Regions from separate parts of the Pseudomonas sp. AB39(2026) genome, predicted to be linked through region 3. Evidence: predicted binding sites of a transcription regulator. Region 3 holds the regulator's gene; each other region holds the start of a gene.
What was found. Region 3 encodes FliA, which starts transcription of late flagellar genes. Its sites were predicted from a motif close to CTAAAGTTTNNNNNNNNNNNGCCGNTAA; they were not measured.
Positions count from the first base shown of each region.

Region 1: ACSAMW_RS14345 (methyl-accepting chemotaxis protein) is a predicted target of FliA. The motif match lies at 1,691-1,718, and genes of this name have one in related genera.
Region 2: ACSAMW_RS19800 (flagellar protein MotY) is a predicted target of FliA. The motif match lies at 1,673-1,700, and genes of this name have one in related genera.

Region 1 covers NZ_CP195212.1:3,103,871-3,108,032, reverse strand. The annotation lists gene ACSAMW_RS14355 (NorM family multidrug efflux MATE transporter) at 1-571, opposite strand, end outside; gene ACSAMW_RS14350 (LysR substrate-binding domain-containing protein) at 742-1,662, shown strand; gene ACSAMW_RS14345 (methyl-accepting chemotaxis protein) at 1,818-3,800, shown strand; gene hglS (2-oxoadipate dioxygenase/decarboxylase HglS) at 3,802-4,162, opposite strand, start outside.
Region 2 covers NZ_CP195212.1:4,305,694-4,309,855, reverse strand. The annotation lists gene ACSAMW_RS19805 (argininosuccinate synthase) at 1-509, opposite strand, end outside; gene ACSAMW_RS19800 (flagellar protein MotY) at 632-1,636, opposite strand; gene pyrC (dihydroorotase) at 1,845-2,891, shown strand; gene rnt (ribonuclease T) at 2,888-3,562, shown strand; gene ACSAMW_RS19785 (bacterioferritin-associated ferredoxin) at 3,684-3,902, shown strand; gene bfr (bacterioferritin) at 4,075-4,162, shown strand, end outside.
Region 3 covers NZ_CP195212.1:1,486,064-1,490,225, reverse strand. The annotation lists gene flhF (flagellar biosynthesis GTPase FlhF) at 1-1,214, shown strand, start outside; gene fleN (flagellar synthesis regulator FleN) at 1,380-2,213, shown strand; gene fliA (RNA polymerase sigma factor FliA) at 2,210-2,953, shown strand; gene ACSAMW_RS06500 (chemotaxis response regulator CheY) at 3,046-3,420, shown strand; gene ACSAMW_RS06495 (protein phosphatase CheZ) at 3,439-4,162, shown strand, end outside.

The DNA.
Region 1 (4,162 bases), 1.6 Mb from region 3:
CAAGCCCCAGCGGCGGCAGGCCAAAGGTGCCATTGAGTATGGCCAGGTTGAGCACCAGGTTCAGCAATGTGCCCGCAATGCTGATCACCATGACCGGCGTTGCCTTGCCTACCGCACTGGTAAAACCGCGCAGTGCCATGAAGCTGAGCGAGCCGGGCAGGGCGAATGCCAGTACTTTGAGAAATTCACTGGCAGCTGCCACGTTTTCCGGTGTTTGCCCGAGGCGGAGCAACACCGGTGGCAGGTTCCACAGCAGTAGGCCTGCGGCTATCGCCAGGCCCCAGGCCAGCCACAAACCTGCCTGGGTCAGCCGTGTCACTCCGGCCGTGTCTCCCGCGCCCTGGCGAATGGAAACCAGTGTACCTACCGCAGCCATGACACCCACGCAGAAAATGGACACGAACGAGTAGCTGGCTGCCCCCAGGCTACCGCCTGCCAGGGCTTGAGGGCCGATACGCGCCATCATGATGGTATCGGTCAGGATCATCAGCATGTGTGCCAACTGGGAGGCAATCAGCGGGCCGGCCAGGCGTAACAGGGCTTTGAGTTCAGAGCGGGTAGTAAGCGGCATGGGAAAACACGGATCCGACTGTAATCAGCCGGTGATTCTGCGCCTTGCTGGCTTCGCCTACAAAAGGATAATAGCGATCGATGACATGAGTTTTAATCATGCTGGCTTTTGCTTTGGCAACTGAACCTATAGCCTGAAACCGCCTTTGGCTGTCTGAGCCCGACCCTCCCATGATCCGTCGCCTTCCCCCGCTATACGCGTTGCGAGCCTTTGAAGCGGCCGCCCGCTACAGTTCGTTCACCCGCGCTGCCGAAGAGTTGGCTATTACCCAAAGCGCAGTAAGCCGTCACGTACGCACTTTGGAAGAACACTTCGCTTGCAAGCTGTTCGTGCGGGCAGGGCGCAGCCTGGTCCTGAGTGAATCTGGCCGTCTGCTGCTCCCGGGTGTGCGTGAAGGCTTTTCCTCCTTGGAGCGCGCCTGCGCCACGCTTATCGGGGAAGATGGCATTTTGCGCATGAAGGCCCCGTCAACCCTGACCATGCGCTGGCTGCTGGCCCGCCTGAGCCGTTTTCGTCATTTGCAAAGTGGCAACGACGTACAGCTCACCAGTGCCTGGATGGATATCGACGACGTGGACTTCAACCTGGAGCCCTTCGACTGCGCCGTGTTGCTGAGCAATGGAACATTTCCTTCTGATTGGGAGGCCACGTGGCTATTCGATGAGCTGCTGATTCCCGTCGGTGGGCCTGAGCTCCAAGCCCAGGTGCCGTGGACTGCCGATCAACTGGCCAATGCCGAACTGCTGCACCCCACACCGGACCGGCGCGACTGGCGCAGCTGGCTACGGCGTACCGGGCTGGACCACAAGGTTTCTATTCGGGGAGGGCAGGTGTTCGATACCTTGGAGCTGGGCATGATCGCCGCGGCTCGTGGCTATGGCGTGTCCATCGGGGATCTGTTGATGGTGGCCGAGGACGTAGCTGCCGGTCGTCTCAGTTTGCCTTGGCCCACGGCAGTGGCCAGCGGTGAGAGCTATTATCTGGTGTGGCCTGGCACGCGGCCCGGCAGTGAGCGTGTCCACCGGCTCAGCGAATTTCTTCGTAGCGAAGCCGCCGGCATGAAGCTACCTGCGGTCACGTTGCTTCGCTAGCCTCTTGAGCAAATAACCCTGCCCGACGCTCAAGTATGCGCCTGCCCCGCCGAAGTCATGACAGGGATCCGGCGGCAAGGGATCCATACGACCTTTGTCTATACCCTTGGAAGCGATCGAGACCGGCAAAGCTGGCACTTCCAACAGGAGCTGAAATGAAACAACCACGTGCCTTTATTGCCCGACAACTTGGTATTGCGATTGCGCTTGTACTTGTTGTGGTAATCAGCGGAAGTACCGTTTTTGCCCTGCGCTCGTTGGACCAGGCCAACCTGACCACACGGCAGGAACACATGGCCAGTGAGGCACGGCTGCTGTCTGACCAGCTCGATACGTTCCACAATACCCTGCGTGAGAGTACCCAGCGTTTGAGCGGCCTGTTCGAGTCCCGCTTCAGTGCAGGCTTGAGCCTTCACCCCGACCAGCCTGTGACGGTTGCCAACCTGGCGACGCCGGGTTTGTGGCTGGGCGAAGAAGTGCTGAACAACGACTTCCGGGAAGTGGATGATTTTCGCAAGATGACCGCCGGTGTCGCCACGGTCTTCGTGCGCAGCGGTGAGGATTTTGTACGTATCAGCACTTCGCTGACCAAGCAGGACGGTACCCGTGCCATTGGCACCGCACTCGACCATGCTCACCCGGCCTACCAGCGGCTGTTGAGTGGGCAGAACTACGTAGGGGCCGCCAGCCTGTTCGGCCGCTCGTACATGACCCAGTACACGCCCGTGCGTGATGGGGCTGGCAAGGTGATCGCGGTGCTGTTCGTAGGCTTCGATTACACCGATGCGCAGAAAGCGCAGTTCGACAACCTGGCGCAGTTCCGCATTGGGAAAAGCGGCTCCCTGGCGTTGCTGGATGCGCAGAACCAGTGGCTGGTGGCGCCTGCCGGTGTGAAGAACCTTGAAGCGGCGGCTACGGCCATCCGTGAAGCGGGCAATACGGGTAAAGGCCACTTCTGGAACGACGGCCAGGCTGAGTATTACTCATTGGCACAACCGTTCGCCCAAGGGCCCTGGAGCGTGGTGGCCAGCATGCCGCTTGAAGAACTGCGTGCCGTGACCTGGAACGTGGGCACCAAGTTGATGCTGGGTAGCCTGCTGGCCACGGTGCTGGCTGTGGGCGCTGCGATGATCCTGCTGCGCCGCCGGCTCAAGCCGCTGGGTGACCTGGTGAACCAGGCCGAAGCGTTGGGCGCCGGAGACCTGGAAGCGCGCTTGACGGTGGCGGGGAACGACGAAATCGCACAACTGGCGCGTAGCTTCAACCACATGGGCGAGGCACTGGCCACCATGGTGCGCCATATCCGCGTCGCATCCGAACAGGTCAGCGATCGTGCGCAAGCGCTTTCAGGCCTGTCTGCCGGTGCGTATGAAGGGATGGAGCAACAAAGTGGCGAGATCACCAGCATGGCGGGCGCGGTGGAAGAATTCAGTGCCACGTCGTTGAACATCGCGGACAACATGAGCGAAACCGAGCGCGTGGCCCAGCAGAATGCCGAGCACACCCGCACGGGTCGCGCTTCCATGGAACAAGCCTCTTCCTCGCTGGAGCAGATCGCTGGCGCCTTGGGCGACACGGCAAAGGTCATCGACACCCTGGGGCAGCGGTCCCAGGAAATTGGCGGAATCGTTGGTGTGATCACGTCCATTGCCGAACAGACCAACCTGCTGGCGCTTAATGCTGCGATCGAAGCGGCACGTGCGGGTGAGCAGGGCCGAGGCTTTGCCGTGGTGGCAGACGAAGTGCGTAGCCTGGCTTCGCGTACGCGCCAGGCCACGGATGAAATCTCCACCATGATTGCCAGCATCCAGCAGCAGACTGGCCAAGCGATCCATACCATGGAACAGGGCAACCAGCTGATGCAGGAAGGCCTGTCCCGCAATGCCAGGGTCGCTGATGCCCTGTCCCGGATCGACGAGCAAAGCCGCATGGCAGGGCAGCAGTTTGCAGCCATCGCTACCGCGACCCAGGAACAAAGTGACACCGCCACGTTGTTGAGCAGCAACCTGCAAAGCATTGCTCACGCCAACAGCGATCAGCGTGAAGTGGTCTCCAACCTGGCCACCACCGCACGCGACCTGGAGAGCGTGGCAGCTGGCCTGAGCCGTGAAGTGGACCGTTTCCGGGTTCGCGGCTGATTCACAACAGCTTCACACCCAACTGTGCCTCGCACGCCAGTAGCGAGCGCCGTTGGGTGTTTTCATACACCTCCATTTCGTTGACCACGGGCCGCCCCAGTGCCTGCTCGAACTGCGTGCGGTTGGCATTGCTACCGTATTGGGTGCGTGCTTCGTCGCCCAGGTTGGACTGGAAGATGCCGGCTGCACTGACGGGTAGAAAGTCTTCGTACACCAAGGGGTCGCATTGGATATCGCCAGCAGCGATCAACGTGTCCAGGCCTTTGCCTGAGGCGTCACCGGCCAGGCCTTGCGCTGTAGGGGTATAGCGGAACCACGCTAGCCCTTGACGGCGCAATGCGTGAGCGTCGTCTGGAAACGCT
Region 2 (4,162 bases), 2.0 Mb from region 3:
CGCTCGATGGGAATGCTGTGTTTCTCGGCGTAGTCCATCAGCTTCTCGCGGGACAGGAGGTCCCACTCGCGCCAGGGTGCGATCACTTTCACGCCAGGCTTGAGCGCATAGGCACCCAACTCGAAACGAACCTGATCATTGCCTTTGCCGGTAGCACCATGGCTGATGGCGTCGGCGCCGGTTTCGTTGGCGATCTCGATCAGCCGCTTGGCGATCAAGGGGCGGGCAATGGAGGTACCCAACAGGTATTCGCCCTCGTAAACCGTATTGGCACGGAACATTGGGAACACGAAGTCGCGTACGAACTCTTCTCGCAGGTCGTCGATGTACACTTCTTTCACGCCCATGGCCTGAGCCTTGGCGCGTGCGGGCTCAACTTCCTCGCCCTGGCCCAGGTCAGCGGTGAAGGTCACCACTTCACAATCATAGGTATCCTGCAGCCACTTGAGGATCACCGAAGTGTCCAGGCCGCCGGAATACGCCAGAACGACCTTTTTTACGTCCGCCATGCCATCACTCCACGGGGTTTTGCTGAAAGCCGACGATTCTACCGCCGACTGCCGTGGATTTACAGTAGCGCGACAAGCACTGTTGGGGAAGCGACAGTCACTTCGACAGCATGGTGCTGATATCAGTGTTTCGCAGCCCCTTGTGGCTGGGCTGCGGGTGCAGCCGGTGCACTGGAGGAAGCCGGGGGTGGAGTAGCTCCAATGGCGGTCGCGGGCGCAGTTAACGGGGCCTCTGCAGGCGTGACGGGGGCAACGGCTGTCGTTGTGCGTCTGTCGAGCTGGATATTTACCCGGCGGTTGCGAGCCCTGTTGGCAGCGGAGGTATTAGGCACCAACGGGTATTGCTCACCATGGAAACGTACGTCGATCGCGCTTTCCGGTACGCCATGCGCCTTAAGGTAGTCCGCTACGGACAATGCCCGTCGACGTGAAAGGTCGCGGTTGGCCAGGCGGTTGCCACTGTTATCGGAATGGCCATCCAACTCCACATGATTGACCGATGGATCGGCTTTCATGAAGGCCAGTATCGTGTCCAGCCGTGCCTTGGCAGCGTTATCCAGCTCTGTTCCGGTACCGGGGAAAGGCACTTGGCTCAAACGCACCTGCTCAAAATTCATCGGCAGCAGCTTTGCCGTACAGGCCTGGTAATCGTTCCAGGCCTTGCTGAATTTCACGGGTAGCAAACGCACTTCCATGGCTTGACCTGTTTCGGTGGAAACGGTTCGCACGACGCTGCTGCGCCCTTCCAGCAAGCCACTGACCAGTGCGGCCGCCTGGCCCTGGCTGGATGTCAACAACACCGGCCCTGCGCCAAGCCGTGTACTACCCAGGCTGACATCGGAACGGCCAGGCTGCCAAGGCGCCGCCGCAGCCAACAGAGAAGCTGTCCCGTTACCAAGCGCCCCTGTGCTGGAATTGAGCCGAAAAACAACTTTCTCACCGGCGCGGCGCACGAATTGACCGTCGCCGAAATCGGCGACCGGCTGCGTAAGGCGACATTCGAAGGGGTCACCCTCCACTTTCCATTCCACGTTCTCCAGGCGAGTCTGGAAGGTAAAGGCCATCGCTGGCGCAGTGGCAAGGCCACAGGCGATCAGGGACAGACAGGCAAGGTAGCGATGGCCCACGGCAAGCTCCGGAGTAGAAGTCTACGTACTCCCTGCATATCGGTCAGGGCACGGCAAACTTGATAGCGGATGCCCCCACCGGGCTTTTCCGGTAGGATTCGCCCACCTGTTATACCGGTAGCTCGCAGCTGCACACGTACCGGCCCTTGTGTGCCGTTCCTGCCACGTTGCCTGCGCCTTCATGAGTTCGACCCGCCTGGTACCCTTCATGACCGACCGCCTTACCCTGCTACGTCCTGACGACTGGCACATTCACCTGCGTGACGGCGCGGCCTTGGCCCAGACCGTCGCTGACGCCGCACGTACGTTCGGCCGCGCGATCATCATGCCCAACCTGGTGCCCCCTGTACGCAATGCCGAACAGGCCGGGGCTTACCGGCAGCGCATTCTGGCGGCCCGCCCTGCTGGCAGTACGTTCGAGCCACTGATGGTGCTCTACCTCACCGACCGCACCTCGCCCGAGGACATCCGCGCTGCGCAGGCCACAGGTTATGTGCAGGCCGCCAAGCTCTACCCGGCCGGTGCCACGACCAACTCCGACTCAGGCGTGACCTCCATCGAAAGGTTGTTCCCGGTACTGGAGGTCATGGCGGATGTCGGGATGCCCCTGCTGGTGCACGGCGAGGTGACCCATGCGGACATCGATGTGTTCGACCGGGAGAAGGCCTTTATCGACGAGCACATGGTGAGAATCGTTGAGCGTTTCCCGAACCTGAAGGTGGTGTTCGAACACATCACTACGGCCGACGCTGTGGCTTTCGTGACGTCAGCGGGCGCCAATGTCGGCGCAACCATTACGGCGCACCACTTGCTGTACAACCGGAATCACATGCTGGTAGGCGGTATACGGCCGCACTTTTACTGCCTGCCTATCCTGAAGCGAAATACGCACCAGCGCGCTTTGATCGAGGCCGCTACCAGTGGCAGCCCCAAGTTCTTCCTTGGTACTGACTCGGCACCCCATGCCCGGCACGCCAAGGAAGCGGCCTGCGGGTGTGCAGGCTGTTACACCGCCTATGCTGCTATCGAACTGTACGCTGAAGCCTTTGACCAAGCTGGCGCCCTGAACCAGCTCGAAGGCTTCGCCAGCGTTCATGGCCCAGCGTTCTACGGGCTGCCTACCAACACCTCGCGGATCACCCTGGTCCGTCAGCCTTGGGCAGCGCCTTCAGTGCTCGCCTTTGGGGAACATGAAGTTGTGCCACTACGTGCAGGTGAAACCCTGCAGTGGCGAGTATTGGAGACACACGCGTGAGCGAAGAGCATTTCGACGACGACCTTGACGGCCCTGCTTCATCGGCCAGCCGCCATCCCATGGCAGCGCGTTTCAGAGGCTACCTGCCGGTTGTGATCGATGTGGAAACCGGTGGTTTCAACAGTGCGACCGATGCATTGCTGGAAATTGCCGCCACCACTATTGCCATGGATGAAAAGGGGTTCGTCTTTCCCGACCATACGCTGTTCTTCCGCGTAGAGCCTTTTGCGGGCGCCAACATCGAAGCCGCAGCGCTGGAATTCACGGGTATCAAGCTCGATCACCCCCTCCGTATGGCTGTGAGCGAAGAAGCGGCACTGACTGACATTTTCCGCAGCGTTCGCAAGGCGGTCAAAGCCAACGGCTGCAAGCGTGCCATTCTGGTAGGCCACAACAGCAGTTTTGACCTCGGGTTCCTTAACGCCGCCATTGCACGCCACGACCTGAAACGTAACCCGTTCCACCCCTTCTCCAGCTTCGACACCGCTACGCTGGCCGGCCTGGCGTACGGGCAAACCGTGCTGGCCAAGGCTTGCCAGAGTGCCAACATCGACTTTGATGGCCGCGAGGCGCACTCTGCCCGGTACGATACCGAGAAAACCGCTGAGCTGTTTTGTGGCATCGTGAACCGCTGGAAAGACCTAGGCGGCTGGCGCGACTTCGATGCCTGAAGGCAGCGCTGAACGACCTTTCATCGGGGGAGGCTCGTTCGCTGCCGAGGCGTTTTGACAAGCATTCTCATTAACATTAAGATCCTGGCACTCCCAGCCTTACAGCGACGGTGCCAGCGATATGTATGTTTGCCTCTGCACGGGTGTTACCGATGGTCAGATCCGTGAAGCCATCAACGAAGGTTGCTGCAGCTACCGAGAAGTGCGCCTGGCCACAGGCGTAGCCAGTCAATGCGGAAAATGTGCCTGCCTGGCCAAGGAAGTGGTGCGTGACACGCTGGCTGACATTCGTGCAGCCCAAGCTGTATCGGTCTTTCCCGTAGAGTTTACAGTGGCTTAATACCCCTCCTCTGTTGTCCACCGCGTTTCATTCGTGTTGCTATTTGGCGTTGAACGCAAACATTAGCCATTCCCGTTCACACTTGCGAATATTTGTGCTGCAAATGCCTGTTTGACAGCGCCTTTTATGGCGCGCAAACTTTCAGGCATCTGCAAAAGCACAGGCTAAAACCATGAAAGGTGACGTTAGCGTCATACAGCATCTCAACCGTGTTCTTGGCAACGAGCTGATTGCCATCAACCAGTACTTCCTTCATGCGC
Region 3 (4,162 bases):
TAGAACTGACCGCAGCCCTGGATTACAAGCTGTCGGCACTGGCCCCACGTGTGCCTAATGTGGCACTGGAAGATGAACTGCGAAAAACCCAGTCCCGCATTGTATCGGCCCAAGCCGAGCTGGACACCCGTAGCCACGGCGATGGCGTGGTCAACCGCCAGCTGGTGGCTGGCCTGCCTTTGACCGCTGCCGAGCCGCTGATCGAACCCACACTGACTGAAGCGCCTCGTGTACATGCGCCAGCGGTAGCGCCTGAGGCTGCGCCTGTAGACCAGCGCCTGTTTGATTCCATGCGCTCCGAGCTGTCCGGGCTGCGTGAATTGCTGGAGGTTCAGCTGGGTTCATTGGCGTGGACGCAGCTTCAAGGCAGCCGGCCCGACCAGGCCACCTTGTGGCGCAAATTGCAACGCATCGGTTTGTCCGGCCCGTTGGCCCGCGACCTGCTGGAACAGGTTGGCGACGTGGAAGACCCTCGTCAGGCCTGGCGCCTGGTGCTGGCCCACTTAGCTCGCATGATCGCCACGCCTGAAGTGGAGCCGCTCGAAGAGGGCGGGGTCATTGCCATGGTCGGCCCTGCCGGTATGGGCAAAACCACTACGCTAGCCAAGCTCGCTGCCCGATATGTGCTTAAATACGGCGCGCAAAACATTGCGTTGGTAAGCATGGACAGTTTTCGTATTGGCGCCCAGGAACAACTTAAAACCCTGGGCCGAATTCTCAATGTGCCGGTTACTCAGGTCGACCCTGGTCAGTCCTTGGCGCAAGCCTTGGAGCCGCTACTACGCAAGCGTGTCGTGCTGATTGATACCGCAGGGCTGCAAGCCAGTGACCCGGCCCTCAAGTTGCAGCTGGAAAGCTTGGCTGGGCGTGGGATTCGCGCACGCAATTACCTTGTGCTGGCTACTACCAGCCAGAAGCAGGTACTGACTGCGGCTTACCACAGTTACAAGCGGTGCGGCCTGGCAGGTTGTATCCTTACCAAGCTGGATGAAACGGCAAGCCTGGGTGAAGTGCTGAGCCTGGCCATTGGTCATCAACTGCCCGTGGCTTACCTGACCGATGGCCCGCGTATACCAGACGATGTGCACCTGCCCCGCAAGCACCAGTTGGTCAGCCGTGCGGTCAGCGTGCAGATGCAGGAGGAACCCAGCGAAGAGGCCATGGCCGATATGTTCGCTGACCTCTACCACAGCCCCAGCAAGCGCGCGGGCTGAGGTGAATGAATATGAATGAATGCATGCGCAAGTGGTTGCGCGCCAGCGAACCTCGGGGTTCGCTGTCCAGCTTGAAACCGACCTCCACCATGAGCAGCGTCAATCGGCCTGCAGGGCCAGCGTGCCATGGTGTAGCCAGTGTCTCAGTGACAAGGTAAAGAACGAATGGGCAGCATGCATCCCGTACAGGTGATCGCGGTGACCGGCGGCAAAGGTGGCGTCGGCAAGACAAACGTGTCAGTGAACCTTTCTCTGGCGTTGGCTGAGCTTGGCCGCCGGGTCATGCTTCTGGACGCCGACCTTGGCCTGGCCAACGTAGACGTTCTGTTGGGGCTTACACCCAAGCGTACGCTTGCCGACGTGATCGAAGGGCGCTGCGAATTGCGCGATGTTCTTCTTCAGGGGCCAGGGGGCATTCGGATAGTGCCGGCAGCGTCGGGTACCCAGACCATGGTTCACCTGACTCCTGCCCAACACGCGGGCCTTATCCAGGCCTTTAGCGAAATTGGCGACAACCTGGATGTGCTGGTGATCGATACGGCCGCAGGCATCGGCGATTCCGTGGTGAGCTTTGTGCGCGCGGCCCAGGAAGTGCTGTTGGTGGTCTGCGACGAGCCCACGTCCATCACCGATGCGTATGCCCTGATCAAGTTGCTTAATCGTGATTACGGTATGAACCGCTTCCGGGTATTGGCCAATATGGCCCAGAGCCCCCAGGAAGGGCGCAACCTGTTTGCCAAGCTCACCAAGGTCACTGACCGTTTCCTTGATGTGGCACTCCAATACGTAGGTGCGGTGCCGTATGACGAAACCGTGCGCAAGGCCGTCCAGAAACAGCGGGCTGTGTATGAAGCATTCCCGCGCTCGAAATGTGCCTTGGCCTTCAAGGCCATCGCTCAGAAAGTCGACACCTGGCCGCTGCCCGCTAACCCGCGGGGGCACCTGGAGTTCTTTGTCGAACGTTTGGTACAGCAAACCAGTGCGGGGCCTGTCTCATGAGCGCCAGTGGATACCGGATGTACAACAATGCTTCTCGGCAATCGCAGCAGCATGAACTGATCGAGCGGTACGCCCCGCTGGTGAAGCGAATCGCCTACCACTTGCTGGCACGTTTGCCAGCCAGTGTTCAGGTAGAAGACCTGATCCAGGCAGGCATGATCGGCTTGCTTGAAGTGGCCAACAAATACGATGCCAGCAAAGGGGCGAGTTTCGAGACCTATGCCGGTATTCGTATTCGCGGCGCCATGCTGGACGAGGTACGAAAAGGTGACTGGGCGCCTCGCTCGGTGCATCGCAATACCCGTACCGTGACCGACGCTATTCGAAAAATTGAAGCAAGAACGGGCCGCGAGGCTAAAGATCACGAGGTTGCTGCCGAACTCAACATCAAGCTCGAGGATTATTACTCGATGCTTAACGATACGCTGGGTAGCCGCCTGTTCAGTTTCGACGACCTGTTGCAGGACGGCGAACACGAAGGTTTGCATGAAGACGGCGCCGGCGGCAGTGGCGAACCGGCCCGTGGCCTGGAGGATGAACGCTTCCAGGGCGCGCTGGCCGATGCCATCGCCAACCTTCCGGAGCGGGAGCGGCTGGTATTGTCGCTTTATTACGACGAGGAGCTGAACCTCAAGGAAATCGGTGAAGTGCTGGGGGTCAGCGAGTCACGTGTAAGCCAGTTGCACAGCCAGTGCGCAGCACGTTTGCGCAGCCGTCTGGGTGAATGGCGAGCACGTTGAAGCAGTCCTGAAGGTATAGGTATTAACGAATTGAACCGCGCGGCCCGGAGAGGCCGCGTTCGAGACTGCTGGAGGTCTACTTGGACAAGAACATGAAAATCCTGATCGTTGACGATTTCTCGACGATGAGGCGGATCATCAAGAACCTGTTGCGCGACCTGGGGTTTACTAACACATCCGAAGCCGACGATGGCAACACGGCGCTGCCCATGCTGCAAAGCGGAGCGTTCGACTTTCTGGTAACGGATTGGAACATGCCTGGCATGACCGGCATCGAGCTGTTGCGCACTGTACGGGCCGATGACCGCCTCAAGCACTTACCTGTGTTGATGGTGACGGCCGAGGCCAAGCGTGAGCAGATCATCGAGGCAGCCCAGGCCGGGGTAAACGGTTACGTGGTCAAGCCTTTCACTGCACAAGTGCTGAAAGAAAAGATCGATAAAATCTTCGAGCGCGTCAACAGCTGAGGCCGCACAGGGGGCGTCATGGAGTCCAGTAATACGTCTTTGGGGGACTTCGAGTCCACCCTGAAAAGCCATGCACGTCAGTTGGTGGAGAGCCTCGAAAAAGGTCACTTCGGCGACGCGGTGCAATTGATTTCCGAACTCAACCAAGCCCGTGATCGCGGGCTGTACATGGAAGTGGGCAAGCTCACCCGTGAGCTGCACAGCGCCATTGTCAATTTCCAGATCGACCCTCGATCGCCCAAGGCCGAGGAGGTGTCCCAAATTACGGATGCCACCGAGCGGCTGGACTACGTGGTGCGGCTCACGGAAAACGCCGCCAACCGCACCATGGACTTGGTAGAGCAAAGCACACCCGTGGTGCATAGCTTCGCCGAAGATGCCCATGCACTGCGTGAGGACTGGCAGCGCTTCATGCGCCGTGAAGTGGATGCTGACGCGTTCCGAGACCTGGTAAAGCGCGTAGACGCTTTCCTGGTACGCAGTGAGAACGATGCAGCGGCCCTGTCTTCGCACCTGAATGACATCTTGCTGGCACAGGACTATCAGGACCTTACCGGCCAGGTGATCAAGCGCGTGACCACCCTGGTAACGGACGTGGAAGCGAACCTGCTCAAGCTGGTACTCATGGCCAGCCAGGTGGAGCGTGTTGCGGGTATCGAGCACGACCCTGCCAGCCTGGTTGCAGAAAAAAAATCCGAAAAAGATGCCTTCAAGGGTGAAGGTCCGCAGATTCATGCCGATA